DNA from 4 places in the Serratia marcescens subsp. marcescens ATCC 13880 genome. Region 2 is predicted to be linked to each of the others. Evidence: riboswitches for the same ligand, from Rfam matches in the RefSeq annotation. Region 2 holds a riboswitch; each other region holds the start of a gene.
The links. A riboswitch is a leader RNA that binds a small molecule or an ion and turns the genes downstream of it on or off. The one in region 2 is predicted to bind thiamine pyrophosphate.
Positions count from the first base shown of each region.

Region 1: linked by a shared signal. The riboswitch ahead of thiM (hydroxyethylthiazole kinase) and the one ahead of thiC (phosphomethylpyrimidine synthase ThiC) in region 2 are both predicted to bind thiamine pyrophosphate.
Region 3: linked by a shared signal. The riboswitch ahead of thiB (thiamine ABC transporter substrate binding subunit) and the one ahead of thiC (phosphomethylpyrimidine synthase ThiC) in region 2 are both predicted to bind thiamine pyrophosphate.
Region 4: linked by a shared signal. The riboswitch ahead of J0F90_RS15580 (TenA family protein) and the one ahead of thiC (phosphomethylpyrimidine synthase ThiC) in region 2 are both predicted to bind thiamine pyrophosphate.

Region 1 is NZ_CP071238.1:3,804,109-3,808,204, reverse strand. It holds gene mdtN (multidrug transporter subunit MdtN) at 1-292, opposite strand, end outside; gene J0F90_RS18220 (YtcA family lipoprotein) at 303-566, opposite strand; gene J0F90_RS18215 (TetR/AcrR family transcriptional regulator) at 784-1,398, shown strand; TPP riboswitch at 1,490-1,586, shown strand; gene thiM (hydroxyethylthiazole kinase) at 1,622-2,413, shown strand; gene thiD (bifunctional hydroxymethylpyrimidine kinase/phosphomethylpyrimidine kinase) at 2,413-3,213, shown strand; gene J0F90_RS18200 (inhibitor of vertebrate lysozyme family protein) at 3,298-3,756, shown strand; gene gutQ (arabinose-5-phosphate isomerase GutQ) at 3,798-4,096, opposite strand, start outside.
Region 2 is NZ_CP071238.1:294,717-298,812, forward strand. It holds gene thiE (thiamine phosphate synthase) at 1-313, opposite strand, end outside; gene thiC (phosphomethylpyrimidine synthase ThiC) at 306-2,249, opposite strand; TPP riboswitch at 2,364-2,488, opposite strand; gene J0F90_RS01370 (Rsd/AlgQ family anti-sigma factor) at 2,528-3,031, opposite strand; gene nudC (NAD(+) diphosphatase) at 3,133-3,900, shown strand; gene hemE (uroporphyrinogen decarboxylase) at 3,939-4,096, shown strand, end outside.
Region 3 is NZ_CP071238.1:758,313-762,408, forward strand. It holds gene thiP (thiamine/thiamine pyrophosphate ABC transporter permease ThiP) at 1-1,119, opposite strand, end outside; gene thiB (thiamine ABC transporter substrate binding subunit) at 1,095-2,081, opposite strand; TPP riboswitch at 2,139-2,257, opposite strand; gene sgrR (HTH-type transcriptional regulator SgrR) at 2,295-3,956, opposite strand; gene sgrT (glucose uptake inhibitor SgrT) at 4,047-4,096, shown strand, end outside.
Region 4 is NZ_CP071238.1:3,251,272-3,255,367, reverse strand. It holds gene J0F90_RS15590 (ABC transporter permease) at 28-795, opposite strand; gene J0F90_RS15585 (ABC transporter ATP-binding protein) at 792-1,532, opposite strand; gene J0F90_RS15580 (TenA family protein) at 1,529-2,212, opposite strand; TPP riboswitch at 2,275-2,377, opposite strand; gene J0F90_RS15575 (LLM class flavin-dependent oxidoreductase) at 2,527-3,549, shown strand; gene J0F90_RS15570 (SDR family NAD(P)-dependent oxidoreductase) at 3,563-4,096, shown strand, end outside.

The DNA.
Region 1 (4,096 bases), 1.6 Mb from region 2:
TCAGCGTGATCAGGCGCGCTTCGCTGGCCGCCAGCGCGTCCTGGTAAGGGCGCGGATCGATGCGGAACAGCAGATCGCCTTGCCGCACTTCCTGGTTGTCGCGGATCGGCATCTCGATGATGCGGCCGTTCACCTCCGGCACTACGTCGATGGTGTCGGCATAGGCGTAGGCATCGTCGGTAGTGGGGGCGTTTTCCACCCGCCAGACGACGACGGCGGCCACGATGAGCGTCAACGCCAGGATGGTAAGCACCAGCAGTCTGCGCTTGTTGGAGGTTTGTGGTTGGGTCATGGCGTCAGTCTCAGTGGGGGAAAACCAGTAACCAGGTCAGCATGGCGATCAGCGCGGTCAGCGCCGGATACGTCAGCAGCTGCGGCGCCAGCCAGGCGCGTTTTTCCGGGGTGCGCAGCAGCAGGTGGATCGCCACCATGCCCGCCACGCCGCCGCACAGGCAAAACAGCCAGTCGGGGAACGAAGCGCCGAACACCACCATGGACGGTGCCGGCGAGCACCCGGTGAGCAACAGCGCGGTCAGGCAGGTGATAAGCAGTTTTTTGTCGGGCATAGGGCGTTCTCTGGCGATTGGCTTGGTCGACGGGCCGAATGAAATGACTCTTTTTCAGTGAGTGAGGTCACTGTTTGTCACCCCCATGCTTGCGCAAGGGGAAACTAGAATAAATACTCTACTCTAAACTAGAGGGGTTAATCTAGTTTTTTGTGTCACCCTGCCTTCGCGGCGGCAAATGGGTATAATGCGTTGATGACAGCGGGCAGAAACGAATATGCAAATCGACGAACACATCACCGGGCGAGAGCCGCAGCAGGAAAGAGGGCGGCAACGCGTACAAACCATTCTGGATTCAGCGGCGGCGATCGTGGCGCAGGATGGCCTGGCGGCGCTCAGCATGCAGCGGCTGGCCAAACACGCCAAAACCTCCATCGGCTCGATGTATCACTTTTTCCCCGATCGCCACGCGGTGATCAAGGCGCTGGCGGATCGGCACACCGAATCGATCGAGGCGCTGGTGCGCGACATGGCGCTGGCCAGCGACGACGAGTGGCGGCGCCTCTCCGCTGAAGCGGTGATCCAGCGGCTGTTTTCACCCTATGCGCAGTACCTGCGCGAGCACGCCGACTACCTGCCGGTGATGCGGGAAATGAACCTGCCGGACGAAAAGTCCAGCTTCCTGGCGCTGATCGCCCGAGTGCTGCAGCTGCGCCGCCCCGAGACCGCCGAGGCGGAGATCCTGCAGCAAACCCGGCTGTTGCAAAGCCTGGTGGCCGGCACCTTGCATCACATCTTCAAAACGGCGCCGCAGAGCGTGGCATTTACGTTGGCGGAGCTGCCCGGCGTGCTGAGCCTGTATCTGGCGGGAAAAGAGGGCAACATCGCTTAGGCGCGAGCGAATTTATTCGCTTGTTTGTCCGCGCCGCCGCTGGCATGATCCCGCTCAGGGATTAACGCAACGTTGATCACAACCTATTGATTTTCATGACTCGGGGTGCCCTTCTGCGTGAAGGCTGAGAAATACCCGTATTACCTGATCTGGATAATGCCAGCGTAGGGAAGTCACGGCCGCCCAACCGGCGCCGCCTTCTTGAACGCCGGTTGGGAGGAATATGATCGCTCGACCTGATGCACTACCCGGCGCTCGCGCCGCGGCCTGCCTGACTCAATTCCAACAGCGGCCTCCGCTGATCCACTGCCTGACCAACGAAGTGGTGCAATCGCTGACCGCCAACGTGCTGCTGGCGCTCGGCGCCTCCCCGGCGATGGTGGTGGAGCCGCAAGAGGCGGCGCAGTTCAGCGCGTTGGCCGACGGCCTGCTGATCAACGTCGGCACCCTCAACGCGCTGCGTGCCGAATCGATGCGCGCGGCGGTGGCCGCCGCCAATCAGGCCGGCAAGCCCTGGACGCTGGATCCGGTGGCGGTTGGCGCGCTCTCCTACCGCACCGCCTTCGCCAAACAGCTGCTGGACGAGAAACCGGCGGCGATACGCGGCAACGCCTCGGAAATCATGGCGCTCAGCGGGTTGCTGGCCAGCGGCCGCGGCGTGGACAGCGGCGACGATTCCTTGGCGGCATTGCCCGCCGCGCGTGAGCTGGCGCAGCGCAGCGGTGCGGTAGTAGCGGTCACCGGCGCGGTGGATTACGTCACCGACGGCCAACGCGATTGGGCGATCGAAGGCGGCTCCCCGCTGATGACGCGGGTGGTGGGCACCGGCTGCGCGCTGTCGGCGGTGGCGGCGGCGTTTTGCGCCCTGCCGGGCGATCGCCTGGACAACGTGGCGGCCGCCTGCCGGGTGATGTCCCACTGCGGCGGCCTCGCGGCCAGGCAGGCCGCCGGGCCGGGCAGCTTTACGCCGGCGTTCCTCGACGCCCTGTATCAGCTGCGCGGGGAGGATCTGTGATGAAACGCATTAACGCGCTGACCATCGCCGGCACCGATCCCAGCGGCGGCGCCGGCATTCAGGCCGATCTGAAGGCCTTCTCGGCGCTTGGCGCCTACGGCACCTCGGTGATCACCGCGCTGGTGGCGCAGAATACCCGCGGCGTGCAGTCGGTGTATTACATCGATCCGGCGTTTGTCGCCGCGCAGCTGGACTCGGTGTTTAGCGACGTGCGCATCGACAGCGTCAAGATCGGCATGCTGGCCAACGCCGATATCGTGCAGGCGGTGGCCGAACGGCTGCGCCATTACCGGCCGGAATTCGTGGTGCTGGACACCGTGATGCTGGCGAAAAGCGGCGATCCGTTGCTGGCCCCGGAGGCGGTGGCGTCGATTCGACGCGAGCTGTTGCCGCTGGTGTCGATCATTACGCCGAACCTGCCGGAAGCGGCGGCGCTGCTGGCGTGCGCGCCGGCGGAAGATGAAGCGCAGATGCGCGAGCAGGGGCGGGCGCTGCTGGCGATGGGCTGCCGAGCGGTGCTGATGAAGGGCGGCCACCTGAGCGAAAGCGAGAGCCCGGACTGGCTGTTTACCGCCGAAGGCGAGCAGCGCTTTACCGCGCCGCGCGTCGCCACCCGCCATACCCACGGCACCGGTTGCACGCTCTCGGCCGCGCTGGCGGCGCTGCGTCCGCGCCATGCCGACTGGGCGGCCACGGTGGCCGCCGCCAAGGGCTACCTGCAACAAGCGCTGCAACAGGCGGATACGCTGGAAGTGGGGCACGGCATCGGGCCGGTGCATCATTTTCACGCCTGGTGGTGAGTCAACTTTTTGCCGCAACCGTGGTCTGACTAGTTCAGGCCCGGTTTTATGGGCGAAACCTGATTTAACCTAGGGAGAAGGACTATGACGGGACACCAGGCGCTGCGTTGCGCCCTCTTTGGCGCACTGCTCAGCTTCAGCGCGGGCAGCTTTGCCCAACAAATCGTCACCACATCGGATTTGATTCAGCAGCCGGGGTATCAGGCCAGCTGGCAAAACATGGTCAAAGGCCAGGCGCGGATGCCGGGCTGGGCGCGCAAGGGCGTCGGCACCTCTACGCCGGCGCAGAATCTGAACTGGAAGGGCAAAGAGTATCTGGTCGGTAACCTGTGCAAGCCCCACGACTGCGGCAATAACTTTTTGATCGTGGCGTTCAGCGCGGACAAATCCCAGGCCTGGGGCGTGCGGGTGGAAGTGGAAGATCGGCCGGAAGCCGTCGATCATCCGAAGAAGTATGCCAAGTACCAGTGGCTCGGCAAGCCGAATGACGACATGAAAGCGCTGCTGAAGCAGCAGTTCGAGAACAATCCCGATTGGAAATGATCTGACCGGGGGGCGCTGGTGATGGCGCCCCCCGGCGTTGATCAGCCGATGCCGGCCTGATGCAGATCGTGCAGGTTGAGCGCCCCCACCAGCACGCCGTCCATATCGACCACCGGAGCCGCGCTGATGTGTTGTTCGTGCAGCGCTTCCAGCGCCTCCCCGGCGCGCCACTGCTCTGGCAGCCGATAGCCGGGGCGGGTGATCGCCGGGCTGAGCGGATCCTGCAGGCTGTTGCCCTTCACCAGCCAGCGGCGCAGATCGCCGTCGGTAAATACGCCCACCACCCGCTGCTGCGCGTCGCAGACCGCTACCAACCCCAGCCCGGTGCGGCTCAGTTCCA
Region 2 (4,096 bases):
ACCCGGCGCGGTGAATGGCAGCCAGATCGGTGGTATCAAGATCTTCCTGGCCCAGATGCACGCCGTAGGCGCCGTGCTTGATCGCCAGCCGCCAGTAGTCGTTGATGAACAGCCGCGCCTGATAACGCTGGCCCAGCGCGATGGCGGCGGCGATATCCTCTTCGACCTGCTCGTCAGGCAAATCCTTGATGCGCAGCTGGATGGTGGTGACGCCGGCCTCAAGCAGGCGAGCGATCCATTCCACGCTGTCGACGACCGGGTAGAGCCCCAGTTTGTAGGGCGTCGCCGGGAAGGGGGTCGTGATATCAGTCATTGCTTGTCTCCTCTTGCAGCGTGCCGGCGCTGTGATACAGCTCGCTGCCGCGGGCGCGGAACTCGGCGGACATTTTCTCCATGCCGGTCAGCTGCACTTCGATCGGCTTGGCGACCTCCTGGGCGGCGGCGTAGTCGCGCACCTCCTGCGAAATCTTCATCGAGCAGAATTTCGGCCCGCACATCGAGCAGAAGTGGGCGACCTTGCCGGATTCCTGCGGCAGGGTTTCGTCGTGATAGGCGCGCGCGGTGGCCGGATCGAGCGCCAGATTGAACTGATCTTCCCAGCGGAATTCGAAACGCGCCTTGGACATGGCGTTATCGCGGATCTGCGCGCCCGGATGGCCTTTGGCCAGATCGGCGGCGTGAGCGGCGATCTTGTAGGTGATCAGGCCCTGTTTGACGTCTTCTTTGTTCGGCAGGCCGAGGTGCTCTTTCGGCGTGACGTAACACAGCATGGCGCAGCCGAACCAGCCGATCATTGCCGCGCCGATGCCGGAAGTGAAATGGTCATAGCCCGGGGCGATATCGGTGGTCAGCGGGCCGAGGGTGTAGAACGGCGCTTCGTGGCAGTGTTCCAGCTCTTCGGTCATGTTGCGGCGGATCATCTGCATCGGCACGTGGCCCGGGCCTTCGATCATCACCTGCACGTCGTATTCCCAGGCGATTTTGGTCAGCTCGCCCAGCGTATGCAGCTCGGCGAACTGGGCCTCGTCGTTGGCGTCCTGAATCGAGCCGGGGCGCAGGCCGTCGCCGAGCGACAGCGAAACGTCGTAGGCGGCGCAGATCTCGCAGATTTCGCGGAAGTGCTGATAGAGGAAGTTTTCCTGATGGTGCGACAGACACCATTTGGCCATGATCGAGCCGCCGCGGGACACGATGCCGGTCAGGCGTTTGGCGGTCATCGGCACGTAGCGCAGCAGCACGCCGGCGTGGATGGTGAAATAATCGACCCCTTGTTCCGCCTGTTCCAGCAGCGTATCGCGGAACATCTCCCAGGTGAGGTTTTCCGCCACGCCGTTGACCTTCTCCAGCGCCTGGTAGATCGGCACGGTGCCGATGGGCACCGGGCTGTTGCGCAGGATCCATTCGCGGGTTTCGTGAATATAGCGGCCGGTGGAGAGATCCATCACGGTGTCTGCGCCCCAGCGGGTGGACCACACCAGCTTCTCCACCTCTTCTTCGATCGACGAGGTGACCGCCGAGTTGCCGATATTGGCGTTCACCTTCACCAGGAAATTGCGGCCGATGATCATCGGCTCTGCCTCCGGATGGTTGATGTTGGCGGGAATGATGGCGCGGCCGGCGGCCACTTCCTGGCGCACGAACTCCGGCGTGATGTTGTCCGGCAGGTTGGCGCCCCAGCCCTGGCCCGGATGCTGATGGCGCAGTACTTCGCCGCGAATGCGTTCGCGCCCCATGTTTTCACGGATGGCGATGAACTCCATCTCCGGGGTGACGATACCGGCGCGGGCATAGTGCAGCTGGGTCACGCGCTTGCCCGGCAGCGCTTTGCGCGGCAGCGGCAGATGCTCGAAGCGCAGGTGATCCAGCCCCTCGTCCGCCAGCCGCTGCTGGGTGAAGCCGGAGCTGGCACCGCTGAGCGTCGTGGTATCGCCGCGCGCGTCGATCCAGCCGGCACGCAGTTTGGCCAGGCCGGCGTGCACATCGAGCTTGGCCTGCGGATCGCCGTAGGGGCCGGCGGTGTCATATACCGGGATCGCCTCGTTGGGTTCATACTGCGGGCTATCTTTGCTGCCGCCGACCAGGGTCGGACTGAGCTGAATTTCGCGCATCGGCACCTGGATATCGCGGCGCGAGCCCTGCAGGTAGATGCGGCGTGAGTTTGGGAAAGCCATGCCTTGCAGCGTGTCGATAAACTGCTGGGCGGCTTCGCGTTGCGCTTTACGGGCGCGCGGTGGATTAACGTTAGACATAGCAAGTTCCTACCAGTGTGTTGGGTTGGGAAAGTTGCTTGTCTGGAGCTCGGAGGGAGTAATGATGGTGGCCGATAAGGCAGGGCGCCCGCAAGGGGAAGGCCGTGCCTGTGGCGATAGATTACTCTTGTTCCCTTCGCGGGTATTAACCCGATCAGGTTCCGCGGATCCCGAATTAACGGTCTCAGCCTGGCTGATTCGATGAACAAATCAGGCGCTAGGCACTCCGACAAGATGCCCCCCAGTATAGGAGGGATAAGAAAAAAAACTATAAAATTTTAACGCGCCGGATCCAGTGTCTGGTCCGGCAGCGGTTGCTGCGCGGCTTCCGCTTCCAGTTGGATCAGCTTATCTTCCAGCGCAAAGCGCGCCGCCAGCGTTTCGCCGATATCCGACAAGGCCTGGTGGAATTCCAGACAAACTTCCTGATCGATATCCACTTCGGTATAGCGATCGTGGAACGCCATGATCTGTTCGGTATTGGCCCACAGCTTGGGGTAGATGTTCACCGCCAGCGACATTTTCGGACTGGCTGCGCCTTCCACTTGTTTGATAATTCTGTCATAGATATGAAAATGCCCTGCGGAGAGGTAATCCACCAGGTTGTGGCAAAAGTTCTCCAGCGCTTTTTCATTCAGCGGCGTATGCTTTTCTTTATTCGGTTTGAGGCCTACCAGCGTGCAGTAGGCGACCAGCAACTGCTTGCGGGCCTGAAGCCATTGATCAACTAATTCATTACTACCGCCAACGCGCTGAGTCAGCCTTTCCAAACGGTTGAGCATGTTTGACTCCGTGTAAGTAACAAAAGTAACCGGTAAGTTATTAAAATGTAACAAAGCCGATTTGTAGAGTGCCAGTGAAGCTGAGGTTGTGCAACAACGATATGGAACTTGCATTAACGGGCAATGAAAACGGCTGGTGGATCGTCAGCCATGAAAGCAAACTTTGGTTACCGAACGGTGAATTGCCGTCGGGGACTGCCGCCGCCCTCGGGCTGCAGGGCCATATGGCGCGCGTCATCGGTGAGTGGGAGGGCGCGCCGGTCTGGCTGGTGCGCCAGGCGATGCCGCGGGAGATGGGATCGGTGCGTCAGCTGTTGGATCAGGATCGCGGTCTGTTCCAGCTGGCCGGGCGCGGCGTGCAGCTGGCGGACTTCTACCGCTCCCATCGCTATTGCGGCTACTGCGGCCATGAGATGCACCTCAGCCGCACCGAAAGCGCCTGCCTGTGCGGCCATTGCAAAGAACGCTACTACCCGCAGATCGCGCCCTGCGTGATCGTCGCCATTCGGCGCGAGGATCAGATCCTGCTGGCGCAGCACGTGCGCCATCGCGGCGGCATTCACACGGTGCTGGCCGGCTTCGTCGAAGTGGGCGAAACGCTGGAGCAAGCGGTGGCGCGCGAAGTGATGGAAGAGAGCAATATTGAAATCAAGAACCTGCGCTACGTCACGTCACAACCCTGGCCGTTTCCGCACTCGCTGATGATGGCCTTTATGGCCGATTACCACCAGGGTGAGATTCGCCACGATCCCAAGGAGCTGCTCAATGCCGGCTGGTATCGTTACGACCAACTGCCGCTGTTGCCGCCGCCCGGCACCGTGGCGCGCCGGTTGATTGAGGACACCGTGGCGCTGTGCCGGGCAGAATAATGTACAATGGCCGGCAGATTATTAAGGGAGCCCCATAAATGACTGAGTTGAAGAACGATCGTTACCTGCGCGCGCTGTTGCGCCAGCCGGTGGATGTGACCCCCGTATGGATGATGCGCCAGGCCGGTCGTTATTTACCGGAGTACAAGGCGACTCGCGCCCAGGCCGGTGATTTCATGTCGCTGTGCAAGAACGC
Region 3 (4,096 bases), 460 kb from region 2:
CAGCTCCAGCGCCTGGCCGCCGTGCAGCTGCTGCCGCAGTTTCAGCTCGCGGCTGCTCCACAGCAGCATCATCGTGAGCGCCACGCACAGCAGCCCGGCGCCGAGGGCGATGCGCAGCGACGTGAACAGCGCCTGCCACAGCACCGGCTGGCGCAGCACGCTGACAATGGCCTGATTGGCGCCGTCGGCGATCACCGCCAGCAGAGGCGGCAGCAGCAGCAGCAGGGCGGCGGCGATCAGCAGAAAATCGCTGATGCGCCGCCACAGGCTGTCTTCCGGATTGCGCCAGCGCTGGGCGTGGGTATGCCCCACCGGCAATGCCTGGCTCAGGCGCTGACTGATCAACACCAGCCCGAGACAACAGCCCAGCTGGATCAGCGCCAGCATGGCGGCACGCCCCAGATCGTAGTCGTAACTCAGCGCCTGGTAGATCGCCAGTTCGATGGTGGTGGCCTGCGGCCCGCCGCCCAGCGACAGCACGGTGGCGAAGCTGGCGAAACACAGCATGAAGATCAGCGCGCCGCTCGGCAGGATCTGGCGACGCAGCGCCGGCCATTCGACGAAGCGGAACTGCTGCCAGCCGTTCATACCCAGTTGGGCGGCCAGCTGGCGCTGCTCCACCGGAATGTTCTCCAGCGCCTGCAGCAACAGGCGGGTGGCCAGCGGCAGGTTAAAGAACAGGTGCGCCAGCAGAATGCCCTGCAGCCCGTAGGGCGAGAAGCCATACTCGACGCCCAGCCAGCCGCACAGCGTCGCCAGCCAGCCCTGGCGCCCATAGACGCTGAGCAGGCCGAACACCGCCACCAGCACCGGCAGCACCAGCGTCATGGCGCACAGCCGCAGCAGCAGCTGCCGGCCGGGGAAACGGCGGCGATAGAGCGCACGCGCCAGCAGAACGGCGGGCAGCACCGAAATCAGCGCCGACAACAGCGCCTGCCAGAAGGTGAAGCGCACCACGTGCCACAGGTAACTGTCCTGCCACAGGCCGCGCCAGTCGCTGTCCGGCGCGTGACGCCACAGTGAGCCCATCGCCAGTGCGGCGACCAGCAGGATCACGCCGGCGGCCAGCAGCCCCGGCCAGAGCCAACGGGGGATCAGCGGCTGACGGCGGTTTGCCATGCCCGGATCCAACCGCCGCGTTGTTTGGCCACCTCTTCGGCGCTGTATTGCAGCGCGGTCTGCGGCACGTTCATCTGCTCAAAACCGACGGGCAGCGGGGTGTTGATCACCGGGTACATCCAGTTGCCGGTCGGGATGGTGTTCTGGAATGCCGGCGTCACCATGAACTGCATGAAGCGCTCGGCCAGCTCAGGCTGTTTGGCGGCTTTCAGCTTGCCCGCCACTTCCACCTGCAGGTAGTGGCCTTCGCTGAACGTGGCGGCGGCGTAAAGGTCTTTTTTCTCTTCGATCAGGTGATAGGCCGGAGACGTGGTGTAGCTGAGCACCAGGTCGCCTTCGCCTTTCAGGAACAGGCCGTAGGCCTCGCTCCAGCCTTTGGTGACGGTGACGGTCTTCTTCGCCAGCTGCTGCCAGGCGGCCGGCGCCTCGTCGCCATACACTTTTTGCATCCACAGCAGCAGGCCGAGCCCCGGCGTGCTGGTGCGCGGATCTTCGTAGATCACTTTCCAGTTGCGGTCGCCGCTGACCAGCTCCTGCAGGCTTTTCGGCGGGTTCTTCAGTTTTTCTTTGTTGTAGACGAAGGCGAAGTACCCGTAGTCGTAAGGCACGAAGGTCGCGTCCTGCCAGCCGCCCGGCACCGTCAGCTTGGCGGTGTCGACGCCGCTCGGCGCGAACAGGCCGGTTTGCTGCGCCGCCTGCAGCAGGTTGTTGTCCAGCCCCAGCACCACGTCGGCGGCGCTGTTTTTGCCTTCCATGCGCAGGCGGTTCAGCAGCGAGACGCCGTCTTCCAGCGCGACGAACTTCAGTTCACAGCCGCATTCGGCTTCGAAGGCTTTTTTCACCGCCGGGCCAGGGCCCCAGTCGGCGGCGAAGGAATCGTAGGTGTAAACCGTCAGCGTCGGCTTGGCGAACGCCGGCGCGGCGCACAGCAGCAATAAGCAGGGCAGATATTTTTTGACCACGTTGCACTCCTGAAAAATAAGGGGGCAAGGGCATCTGAGGGGGCGAGGCGGCGTCGCCGGTTCGCTGGGCTCAAATCCCTCCGCCGGTATTGACCGGATCAGGTTCGACGGGTGTGCTCTCAGCGGAAAATCGGGCTTATTAGGCGGCCCGGCTCTCCGCACCCCGTTGAGACGGCGCTATTGTAAAGATTAACCGACTTGGGCGAAAGGCGCTTATGTCTCCGGCGGGGCAAACCAGGCGGACTTGAAGTCGAACCAGCCGAGGGTGTTCATCCGCACGCCGCGCATGCTGCGCTGGCCGTGCAGCTGCAGCCAGTGGTGGAACAGCGGATGCAACTGGTGGTTGCTGACCAAACGCTGGCAGAACTCCGCCAGCGGCAAGCGGTTGGCGCGCCACAGCGCCGCGTCCTGCGCCAGATCTTCGTTCATGCAGTGCTGCATCAGCGGCAGTTCGTACAGCGTGGCGAACAGCGAAAACTCCAGCGGCAGATAGAAGTTGGCGCTGCCGAGCCACAGATCGCTGCGCGCGTCGCCCTGGTGCCAGGTGGCGTAATCCACGCTTTGCACGATCAGGCGGATGCCGTGCTGCGCCAGCAGCGGTTCAATCGCCTGGCGAATGGCGTGAAACTCCGAATGCTCATTGAAGTGGGTCATCGTCAGTTCGGTCAATCCCGCCGGTTTGGGTTGCTGCGCCAGCGCGCGGTTGTGGTGCCAGCGGGGCAGCAGGCCGTACGCCGGCGACCAGTAGCGCTGGTAGAGCGGCCCGGCGCGGCTCAGCAGCGAAATGGGGTTGATCAATTCGCACAGCCAACTGCGAATGGCGGGGTCGGCGGCCAGCGGGGAGCGCTGATCGAACAGCAAGAAATAACAGCCCTCTTCCAGTCGGCTTTCCAGTTCGTTTTTGCCGGTTTCATCGCCCTGCAGCTGCACGCCGGAGTGCACCAGTTCTTCGGAGAACTCCGGCAGCACCCAGATGTTCACCTCGTCGATCAGCGCCCGGTAGCCGAAATAGTCGTCGAAAGCGTGGATCTTCATCTGGCTGGGAAGATTGCGCACCACGCGGTAGGGGCCGGTGCCGACCGGATGGCGGGCGAAATCCGGCAGTTCGCGCCATTCACGCGGCAGGATCATGGCCTGCACACTGCCCAGCAGCCAGGGCAGCCAGTGGTCGGGGCTGCGCAGATGCACGTCGATAACGAACGGCGTCGGCGAGGTGACGCTCTCGATATGCGAGAACAGCGGTTGCGCGGTCAGACGCGAGAGGGATGTGATGACGTCCGCCATCTCCAGCTCGCGGCCGTGATGAAAATGGATCGCCGGGCGCAGGTAAAACCGCCAGTGCAGCGGCGTCAGCGCCTGCCAATGGTGAGACAGATCGGACTCCAGTTCCCCGTTTTCCTCATTTATGCGCGTCAGGCCGTTGAAGATCTGGCGCGCCAGATGGGTTTCCGAACGCCGCAGCGCCGAGCCGGGCAGCAGATTGTACAACTGCCGGTAGTAGAGCACCCGCAGGATGTGCTTCCCCTGGCGGAAGCTGCGCCCCAGCTGCGACAGCAGCATCTGGCGCACCACGTTTTTGTCGCCCACCAGTTGCACCAGCTGATCGATGCGATCCTGTTCCAGCAACTCCTCGGCCCGCTGTTGCTGCAGCGCCAGGCCGGTGTAGTGGAAGGTTAGCCGCGAACGCTTGCCGCGCCCCGACTCCGCCTGCCAGGTAAGCCAGCCTTCCCGCTGCATGGCGCTCAGCAGGGAGCGCACGTGGCGCCGCGAGCAGCTGAGCACCTCCGCCAGATCCTGCAGCGTGGTGTCGGTGGTTTCACCGTGGCAGCGCTGCCACAGGCGGATGAACTGCTGCTGCAATCTGGACGTGGACATAAAAGAGGAACACTCCCGCTTCAACTCGTCAATTTTTCTTTCCCTATATTACGCCGATAATTTTCATCAATGAAAGGGGAGGGCGTAATCATGAAAGCTTTCTTATCCAAATCGTTCTATCAGCGCTATTTCAGCGCGGT
Region 4 (4,096 bases), 2.2 Mb from region 2:
CTTTATCCCTGGTTATGGTTGCAATCATCACTCGTTTTCCGGCGCCCAGGCGATCAGGCGCCGCAGCAGCGCATCCACCGCGGCCCACAGCAGCACGGTCATCAGCACCAAAATAAACAGCGCGGCGAAGCAGACGTCGGTCTGCATGCGCGCGTTGGCGTTCAGCATCACGTAGCCCAGCCCTTCGGCCGAGCCGACCCATTCGCCGATGATGGCACCGATCGGCGCGACCGCGGCGGCCATGCGCAGGCCGGAGCCGAAGGCCGGCAGCGCCGCCATCAGCCGCACGTGCCGCAGCTGCGCCCAGCGCGAAGCGCGCATCGTGCGCGCCAGATCGAGATAGTCGTTGTTGACCCGGCGCAGCCCGTCAAAAAAGGCCGACACCACCGGAAAGAAGATCACCAGCACCGCCATCGCCACCTTGGCGCTCATGCCGAAGCCGAACCACAGCACCAGCAGCGGGGCCAGGGCGAACACCGGTATCGCCTGACTGGTGAGCACCAGCGGCATCAGCCAGCGTTGCAGGCGCGGCGAGAAAATCATGCACAGCGCCAGCGCCGCACCGAGCAACACGCCGAGCACCAGCCCGCTGACGATCTCCGAAGCGGTGACCAGCGTGTGCCAGGCGAGATAGCCGCGCCCGTCCCACAGCGCCTGCGCCACAGCGCCCGGCGTGGGCAGCAGAAAGGCCGGAATGCCGCTTTGCGCCGCCAGCCACCACAGCAGCAGCAGGCCGACGAACACCGTCAGCCCGCGCCGCAGGCGGGTGAGTCCACGCTCTTTGGCGATATTCATTGCGCCGCCCTCACCAGTTGCTGCAGCAGCTCGGCCTGGCTTTTCAGCAGGTCGGCGTCATCCGGCGCGCGCGGCGGTAGCCCGCTGATGCGGTGAGTATCGTCGAGGCCCAGCGGCCAGGGAGACAGCACCAGCAGCCGGTGGCTCAGGCGGCAGGCTTCCATCGGATCGTGGGTGATCAACAGCACGGTATTTTGCGCCAGCAGCTCGGCGGCCAGGCTCTGGATCTCGGCGCGGGTAATGGCGTCCAGCGCGGAAAAAGGTTCGTCCATCAGCACGATCGGCTGGCGTTCGTAGAGCGTGCGGGCGATGGCGGCGCGCTGGCGCATGCCGCCGGACAGCGAGGCGGGCAGGCTGCGGCCATGCGCGGCCAGGCCTACGCGTTCGAGCAGGTGCGCCGTCCACGCCTGATCCGGCGCTTCGCCGCGCAGCCGCGAACCGAGGGCGACGTTCTCTTCAACGGTCAGCCACGGGTAGAGCAGGTCTTTTTGCCCCATGTAGGCGATGCGCCCGGCGATCGGCAGGCCGTCGCTGCCGGTCACCGAGCCAGAGCTGGCCTGCGCCAGGCCGGCGATGATCTTCAGCAGGCTGGTTTTGCCGGCGCCGCTGGCGCCGAGCAGGGCGACGAAGCTGCCGCCGGCGATGTCGAAGCTCAGCCGGTCGAAGACGATTTGCTGACCGAAACGCAGGCTGAGATCCCGCACCTGGATGCCGGGCGGGAGAAGCGGGGAGGTCATGAGGCGTTCAGCCCCATCTGCCAAAATGCCGACTCCAGCTGGGTGGCGGTGGTGAAAATCTGCGCCAGCTCGGTGAAGCGGCCCTGTGCGCCGCGCTGCTGACCAACGGTTTCCAGCAGTTCGATGGCGGCGCGCACGCCGGCCAGATAGCCCTCGTCGCCGTAGTTGCGGATCCAGGAGGCGTAAGGATTGCCCTCCATCTGAGTGGCGGGATCGTGCAGCAGCCGCAGGCCGATTTCGGCATAGCCGGCCACGCAGGGCAGCAGGCCGGCCAGCAGATCGAGGGCGTCGCCTGCATGGCCGATATCCAGCACGTAACGGGTGTAGTTCATGGTTTCCGCCGCTTCCGGCTGGGCGGCGATCTGCGCTTCGTTCAGCCCCCATTCGGCGCAGTAGGCCACGTGCAGCGGCAGTTCGGCGACGATGCCGTTGAGCGAGGCGGTGGCGGCGCGCATCTCCGGCAGAGTGCGCAGCTTGCTGACCAGCAGCGCGTAGGCGCGGGCGAAGTGCAGCAGAAACAGATAGTCCTGGGTCAGGTAGCGGCGAAAAGCGCGTTCAGGCAAGGTGCCGGCGGCCAGCTGCTGCAGAAACGGATGATCGACGTAATCTTGCCAGTGGCTGCCGGCATGGCGGCGCAGCCGGCCGTAAAGACCGCTTTCGAACAGGGTAGTGATGGACATGGGACCTCCTTGAGTCAGTGGAGATCCGGGCACGCTGGGGTATGAACAGGCAACGGGTGATCGCATTGTTGCCTAACCGTCCCTTCGCTGGCATGACCCAGATCAGGTTCAAAGGGTTCGGCTTGCGCCATCTCAGCCCGTAACAGGACACCCCTCGGAGCTGCTTGTTATACGACATTTGTTTTTTGATTACAATCGCCGGGCGGCGCGGCGGCAATCGGTTCGTTTAGTGCGATCGGGGGCGATTTTGCTGGCGCAGAGCGCGCGGTTTTTGTCACTGTAGGCCCATGTTTTGCCTCTGAGGATGATGCCCGATGAAAAAAATTGGTTTTCTCTCGTTTGGCCACTGGTCGCCTTCCGCCCAGTCCGGCACCCGTTCCGCAGCGGATGCGCTGCTGCAGTCCATCGATCTGGCGGTCGCCGCCGAAGATCTGGGGGCGGACGGCGCCTATTTTCGCGTGCACCACTTCGCGCGCCAGCTGGGATCGCCGTTCCCGCTGTTGGCCGCCATCGGCGCCAAAACCCAACGCATCGAGATCGGCACCGGCGTGATCGACATGCGTTATGAAAACCCGCTGTACATGGTGGAGGACGCCGGCGCGGCGGATCTGATCGCCGGCGGGCGGCTGCAGCTCGGCATCAGCCGCGGTTCGCCGGAGCAGGTGATCGACGGCTGGCGTTATTTCGGCTATGCCCCGGCCGACGGCGAGACCGACGCGGACATGGCCCGCCGCCATACCGAAGTGTTCCTGGAAGCGCTGCGCGGTGAAGGGTTCGCCGAACCCAATCCGCAGCCGATGTTCCCGAATCCGCCTGGGCTGCTGCGGCCGGAGCCGTTTTCCGCCGGGCTGCGCGATCGCATCTGGTGGGGCGCCGGTTCGAACGCCACCGCTGTCTGGGCGGCGAAGCTGGGCATGCATCTGCAAAGCTCGACGCTCAAGAATGACGAGACCGGCGAGCCCTTCCACATCCAGCAGGCCAAGCAGATCCGCGCCTATCGCGCCGCCTGGCAAGAGGCGGGCCACCCGCACGAGCCGCGGGTTTCCGTGAGCCGCAGCATCTTCGCGCTGGTGGATCAGCGGGATCGCAACTACTTCGGCGGCGGCGGCAAGGAGGGCGATCAGCTGGGGTATATCGACGCGCAGACCCGGGCGATCTTCGGCCGCAGCTATGCCGCTGAGCCGGATGTGCTGATCGAGCAGCTGGCGCAGGACGAGGCCATCGCCGAAGCGGATACCTTGCTGCTGACCGTGCCTAACCAACTGGGCGTGGATTACAACGCGCACGTCATCGAATCGATTTTAACCCATGTCGCGCCGGCGCTCGGCTGGCGCTAAACGGAGGAGTGGCATGTCACGCATTTTCATTACCGGCTCGGTCGACGGGCTGGGCCGCGCCGCCGCGCAAACGCTGTTGGACGAAGGGCATCAGGTGATCCTGCATGCGCGTGAGCCTGGCCGTTTGGCCGCGGTGCGCGATTTGCTGGATCGGGGCGCGCAGGCGGCGAACGGCGATCTGTCCGATGTGCAGCAGATCCGGCAGCTCGCCGAGCAGGTCAATCGCCTCGGCCGCCCGGACGCGGTGATCCACAATGCCGGCATGTTTACCGGGCCGCAGGTGATGCCGGTGAACGTCATAGCGCCTTATCTGCTGACGGCCCTGATCGAACGCCCCAAGCGTATCGTCTATCTGAGCAGCAGTATGCACTTTGACGGTGTGTCGGAACTGAACGGCGTGGATTGGCTTGGCGGCGCCGCAGGCTCTTATTCGGACAGCAAGCTGTTCGTCACCGCGCTGGCCGCCGCCGTGGCGCGCCTGTGGCCTGACGTGATCAGCAGCGCGGTCGATCCCGGTTGGGTGCCGACCAAAATGGGCGGCGCGGAC